DNA from 2 places in the Erwinia sp. E602 genome. Region 1 is predicted to be linked to the other one. Evidence: predicted binding sites of a transcription regulator. Region 1 holds the regulator's gene; the other holds the start of a gene.
The links. Region 1 encodes Fur, which represses iron uptake genes when iron is present. Its sites were predicted from a motif close to ATAATAATGAGAACNACTATCAA; they were not measured.
Positions count from the first base shown of each region.

Region 2: the regulator Fur is predicted to act here: its motif matches at 1,264-1,286, upstream of exbB (tol-pal system-associated acyl-CoA thioesterase).

Region 1 covers NZ_CP046582.1:3,478,961-3,482,379, forward strand. Annotated here, with positions in the region: gene fldA (flavodoxin FldA) at 96-626, shown strand; gene fur (ferric iron uptake transcriptional regulator) at 1,018-1,461, shown strand; gene GKQ23_RS17485 (hypothetical protein) at 1,523-1,720, opposite strand; gene mtr (tryptophan permease) at 1,741-2,988, opposite strand; gene glnS (glutamine--tRNA ligase) at 3,404-3,419, opposite strand, start outside.
Region 2 covers NZ_CP046582.1:668,449-671,867, reverse strand. Annotated here, with positions in the region: gene exbD (TonB system transport protein ExbD) at 29-454, opposite strand; gene exbB (tol-pal system-associated acyl-CoA thioesterase) at 460-1,194, opposite strand; gene metC (cystathionine beta-lyase) at 1,450-2,637, shown strand; gene GKQ23_RS04465 (DedA family protein) at 2,757-3,416, shown strand.

The sequences.
Region 1 (3,419 bases):
CATTTATCCGTTGAGTGCAGTCTGCTATTATTAGCGCTATATGCAAACCATTTTGCAGTCACCATACCATTAAGATTCAAGAGGTTATCAAACTCATGGCAATCGTAGGCATTTTCTTTGGCAGCGATACGGGCAATACGGAAAACATTGCAAAGATGATCCAGAAGCAACTGGGTAAAGACGTTGCAGAGGTTCGTGATATTGCCAAAAGCAGCAAAGAAGACCTGGAAGCCTTCGATATTCTGCTGCTGGGCATTCCGACCTGGTATTATGGTGAAGCCCAGTGTGACTGGGACGACTTCTTCCCGACGCTGGAAGAGGTTGATTTCAATGGTAAACTGGTTGCCCTGTTTGGCTGTGGCGATCAGGAAGACTACTCAGAGTACTTCTGTGACGCGATGGGTACCCTGCGCGACATTATCGAGCCAAACGGCGCGGTGCTGGTAGGCTTCTGGCCAACCGAAGGCTACCATTTTGAAGCCTCTAAAGGTCTCGCCGATGATAACCACTTCCTCGGCCTCGCCATTGATGAAGATCGCCAGCCTGAGCTGACCAACGATCGCGTTGAGAAGTGGGTAAAACAAATTTTTGATGAACTTCAGTTAAAAGAGATCATCGAAGCTTAAGCCAGTCGGCCGGAGTGAGGGCTGCCTCACACCCGGCCAGTGGTTTTTCCTATAGAAGTAATCGATAGATATTTGAAATTTTAACCACCAAAACTGTACAATAACCCCATCGGTTACCTGCTTTCTCCTCCCCCTGCCGCCTTGCTGTGACGATTGTCGCAATCAGCGCCTCAGGCAGAGGAAGGCCGAAATGTTAACGAATTAATTTTGGGTTCGGGCTACACCGGATGTCATGGTACAATCCCTTACATCCGGTAGTGGCTTACTTCCCCCTGACGGTTTTCATTTTAAAGTATCAGTTCTATACTGGGACGCATCTAACTTTAGCGTCAACCGATGTTCAGGGCTTTCAGCCTCTAAGTGACCAGCTAAGTAACAGGACAATATCCGCATGACTGACAACAACACCGCATTAAAGAAGGCCGGCCTGAAAGTCACGCTTCCACGACTGAAAATTCTGGAAGTGCTTCAGGAACCTGAGGGCCATCACGTCAGTGCGGAAGACTTGTATAAGCGCCTGATTGATATGGGCGAAGAGATTGGTCTGGCGACCGTATATCGCGTACTTAACCAGTTCGACGATGCGGGCATCGTGACCCGTCATAATTTCGAGGGCGGTAAATCTGTCTTCGAACTGACCCAGCAGCAGCATCATGACCACCTGATCTGCCTGGACTGCGGCAAAGTAATTGAGTTTAGTGATGAATCGATTGAAACCCGTCAGCGTGATATCGCCACGCGTCACGGTATCAAACTGAGCAACCATAGCCTGTACCTGTACGGCCATTGCGCTCTCGGCGACTGCCGCGAAGACGAAACTCTGCACGACAAGTAATCCCCCCTGTTGTAAAACCGGTGGCCTGCCACCGGTTCTCTTCCCTACTGCACATCTCCGATTACAGACTCTCAACCCGGCTGAACCGTTTTCCGCTGACGCTACGGATCTGCACGCTGCCGCTCACCGCCGGCGGATGCTGCGGCTGCCACAGCTGCCAGCTATTCCCGTTGCCGACACCCTGATGAAACATCACCACCGGTAATGCACCGTGGAGCTGCCGCCGATCGGCGCTGCTCAATGCCGCCAGATGCATCATCCCCGCAGATGAACGGGGTGTTAGCCGCTCCACACCGGCAGCCAGTTGCCGTAGGAGAGCAGCGAGACCACCACGTTAAGCGCGCCGAAGGCCAGCACCAGCGCAAGCGGAATGGCTCCGCCCCTTACCCGCCAGGCAGGCGTGGCAAAGCGCTGCCGCGCCTTCCAGGCCAGCAGGGCCGGAGTGATGACCGCCCAGATGGTGGCGGCCAGACCGGCGTAGCCGATCGCCACCAGGAAGCCGTCCGGCCACAGCATCGCCGCCGCCAGCGGCAGGCTGAAGGTCAGCAGTGCGGTTTTCAGCCGCCCGCCGTGCGTGCCATCGATGTTAAACCGATCGGCCAGGTAGTCAAAAAAGCCGAGGCTGACGCCGAGAAACGAACTGGCGACCGCGAAGTTGGAGAAGATATTCAGCAGCAGGTTGAGGTAAGGACTGTGCAGCACGCCGGACAGCGCCGCGACCAGCACATCAATATTGCCGCCCTGCGCGGCTATCGCACGGAAATCCTGGCGGGGAATGTTCCCCATGGTGCCGAGGATCCAGATAAAGTAGATCGCCAGCGCCAGCAGCGTGCCGTAAATCAGGCAGCGGCCGACGCGCTGAGCATGGTGGCCGTAGTAGCGGTTCAGCCCGGCAATGTTGCCATGATAGCCAAACGAGGCGAGGCAAAACGGCACCACCATCCACAGGTAAGGCAGATAGTGGCCGCCTTCAGCCGCGCTATCCAGCAGCGTGGCGGGCTGTACGTGCCACAGCAGGCCGCCAAAAATGGTCAGGAAAGTGACAAGCTTAGCCCCGAGAACAATCAGCGTCATGCGGCTGACCACGCCGGTGCCGAGCCAGATAAACAGCGCCACCAGCAGGGTAAACAGCAGCCCGGCGCTGCGCGCGGAGAGCGGGATATCCAGCAGCCCCAGCGTGCGCTGGATAATCGCTCCGCTGGCAGAGATATAGGCGTAGGTAAGAATGCCCAGCACGAAGGCCACCGACAGGCCGTTAATCTGGTTCCAGCCCCTGCCGAGTAAATCGCGGGTGATGGTGTCAAAGCTGGCCCCGGCCGGATAGTGCTGGCTGGCCTCCAGAAACAGCAGCCCGGAGAGCAGCATACACAACCAGCTCACCAGCAGCAGCGCGGTCGACCAGCTAAACCAGGCACCGGCCATCACCACCGGCAGTGAGAACATCCCGGCACCGATAATGGTGCCGCTAATGATCAGCGTGCCCCACAGCGTGGCGGGCAGCGGCGTGGCAGAAACGGGTGAAACCATAATAACTCCCTGATAAACAATCCGCGCCGTTGAAAGGCCTGACAACATCTGGCGCAACGACGCTAAAGCGGCACAGTCTACAGAGTTAAATACTCACGAACTAGTACACTAACCCACTAAGCTGCAAATGGCAGAGCTTCCGATCGGAAACTCTTATTTACAGAAACGTAAAGAGACAGACGGACGTACCACTGCGGCGGAGAGCAGGTGGAAAATCGAGGTGGCAGGTGGCAGGTGGCAGGTGGCAGGTGGCAGGTGGCAGACAGTCAGACAGTCAGACAGTCAGACAGTCAGACAGTCAGACAGTCAGACAGTCAGACAGTCAGACAGTCAGGCTATTCTGACGGCTGCGATCGCTAAGCAAAAAAAAGGAGCGATTGCTCGCTCCTTTTATCATTACCGCGTAAAAGCGACGTTATTCGCCGCTTTTC
Region 2 (3,419 bases), 2.0 Mb from region 1:
AGGTTAGCGGCTTTTTTGGATCCGACGCTTACTTCTTCGCGACGGTTTCCATACCCATCAGGCCAATTTTCAGATATCCCGCTTCACGCAGCTTATCCATCACGCTCATCAGCGTTTCATAATCGACGGTTTTATCGGCCTGGAAGAAGATGGTGGTGTCCTTTTTACCGTCGGTCTGCCGGGTCAGCACCTGCACCAGCGTCTCCGGGGTCACCGCATCGTTGCCGATAAACAGCTGGTTATCCGCTTTGATCGACAGATACACCGGTTTTTCCGGGCGCGGCTGCGGCGCACTGGAGGACGCAGGCAGATTGACGCGGACGTCAACGGTGGCGAGCGGCGCGGCGACCATAAAGATAATCAGCAGCACCAGCATAACGTCGATAAACGGCGTTACGTTGATCTCGTGCATTTCACCGTTGCTGTCGAGGTCTTCGTTTAATCGCATGGCCATAACGCTTAACCTACCCGCAGTTTCTGCGCAGACTTAACGCGGTGAGCATCTTCACTGGCGGCCAGGTCAAGATCGCGGCTCTGCAGCAGCAGCACCTGGGCAGCCACGTCGCCCAGCGAGGCTTTGTAGTTGCCGATCAGGCGGGCAAAGACGTTGTAGATCACCACCGCCGGGATTGCGGCGACCAGGCCGATCGCCGTCGCCAGCAGCGCTTCGGCAATCCCCGGTGCCACCACCGCAAGGTTGGTGGTCTGGGTTTTGGCGATGCCGATAAAGCTGTTCATGATGCCCCATACGGTACCGAACAGGCCGACAAACGGCGCGATGGCCCCGATGGTCGCGAGGAAGCCGTTACCGCGGCCGGCGTGGCGGCTGAAGGCGGCTACGCGGCGCTCCAGGCGGAACGCGGTGCGCTCTTTAATACCGTCGTTGTCGTCAGAACCGGCAGAGAGTTCCAGCTCGTTCTGCGCTTCCTGCACCAGTACGCTGCTCAGGCTGTTGGCGCTGAAACCGTCGCTGGTTTTGGTCGCGTCGTCCAGCGAGCGTGCGCCGGAGAGCAGCTGCTGTTCGCGCTTCAGGCGACGGCGCGCCGAGCTGAGTTCGATGCTTTTGCTGAAGAAGATGGCCCAGGTGACAACCGATGCCAGTAACAGCCCAATCATTACCGCTTTTACTACGATGTCCGCATGCTGATACATGCCCCAGACGGAAAGGTCCGTCTGCATCAAATCATTTGTCACGCTGTTTCTCCAACGTCTGAGTACGGATTACGAAAAATTCATCGCGGATCATATCAAAAAAGCGGGGAATTGATAGTAGTTCTCATTACTATTTACACTCTGTAAGGCAATTTTTGAACAACTTTTTGCTTTCTGTGGCTTCGGACACTTGCGTTGTGAAATTTTATCACTTACTCAGACGCTGAATGTCCCCGTGGCGTCAGCCGTGTTAACGTAAAAAAACAGACAAAAGTGACCACAAGGACCCGCCTTACCATGACCAGGAAACTGGAAACCACCTTAATCAGCGCCGGGCGCAGTAAACGTTACACGCAGGGATCGGTAAACAGCGTTATTCAGCGTGCTTCTTCGCTGGTTTTTGACAGCGTGGCGGATAAAAAACGCGCCACCGCAGGCCGTGCCAGCGGCGAGCTGTTTTATGGTCGCCGTGGCACCCTGACCCATTTTTCGCTGCAGGAGGCGATGACCGAGCTGGAAGGCGGCGCGGGCTGCGTGCTCTACCCGTGCGGTGCGGCGGCGGTGGCCAACGCCATTCTGGCCTTTGTCGCCGCCGGCGACCACGTGCTGATCAGCGGTGGTGCCTATGAACCAACCCAGGATTTCGCCAGCAAAATTCTCAGCAAGCTGAACGTCACCACCAGCTGGTTCGATCCGCGCCCCGGCACCGACATCAGCGACCTGGTGCAGGCCAACACCCGCGTGGTATTCCTTGAGTCACCGGCCTCGATCACGATGGAAGTGCCGGACATCCCGGGGCTGGTGGCCGCGGTGCGCCGCAAAGCGCCGGAAGCGATCATCATGCTGGATAACACCTGGGGGGCCGGCATCCTGTTCCGCGCGCTCGATTCTGGCGTGGATATCTCGATTCAGGCCGGCACCAAGTACCTGGTCGGCCACTCCGACGCGATGATCGGCACCGCGGTGGCCAATGAACGCTGCTGGGCGCAGCTGCGTGAAAACTCTTACCTGATGGGGCAGATGGTCGACGCCGATACCGCCTACGTCACCAGCCGCGGCCTGCGCACGCTGGCGGTGCGCCTGCGCCAGCATGAAGAGAGCAGCATCCGCGTGGCGCAGTGGCTGGCGGAGCGGGATGAGGTGGCGGTGGTCAATCACCCGGCGCTGCCGCAGTGCAAGGGGCATGAGTTCTGGCGGCGCGATTTTACCGGCAGCAGCGGCCTGTTCTCGTTTGTGCTGAAAGAGCGGCTCAGCGCCGAACGGCTGGCGCTGTACCTCGACAACTTCAGCCTGTTCAGCATGGCCTACTCGTGGGGCGGCTTTGAGTCGCTGATCCTCGCCAACCAGCCGGAAGAGCTGGCGGACATTCGCCCGGCGGGGGGCGTCGATTTTACCGGCACGCTGGTACGCCTGCACATCGGCCTGGAAAATGCCGATGACCTGATTGATGACCTGCAGGCTGGTTTTACCCGCCTGAACGGCTAAACTCCCTTAACTGACCTCAATAAAGACGCAACGGCGCATGCCGTTCGCGTCTTTGATCAACATCCCGGAACGCATTTGCGGGTAGAATACGACGATAATCGCAGGTAACGGGAATCATAATGGGTGTTTTGCACGAGATTGTTCAGGCGCTGTGGCACCAGGATTTCGCGGCGCTGGCCAATCCGCAGGTAATTTGGGTGGTTTACGGCGTGATGTTTGCCACGCTGCTGCTGGAAAACGGCCTGCTGCCGGCCGCCTTTCTGCCCGGCGACAGCCTGCTGCTGCTGGCCGGGGCGATGGTGGCCAAAGGGGTGATGGGCTTTATCCCGACCATGGTGATCCTTACCGTCGCCGCCAGCCTCGGCTGCTGGCTGAGCTATCTGCAGGGGCGCTGGCTGGGCAATACCCGGGTGGTTAAAGGCTGGCTGCTGCACCTTCCCGCGCACTATCATCAGCGCGCATGGTCAATGTTTAACCGCCACGGCCTGCTGGCGCTGCTGGCCGGGCGTTTTCTGGCGTTTGTGCGGACCCTGCTGCCCACGCTGGCCGGTATCTCCGGCCTCAGCAACCTGCGTTTCCAGCTGTTTAACTGGCTGAGCGGGCTGCTGTGGGTGTCAATTCTGGTGACGCTGGGTTACGCCATCAGCCAGGTGCCGTTTATCAAACGCCACGAGGATCAGGTGATGGCCTGCATGATGGTGCTGCCGCTGGTGCTGCTGTGCCTCGGGCTGATTGGCAGCGTGGCGCTGGTGGTAAAAAGCAAACGGCGCGCAGGCTGACTA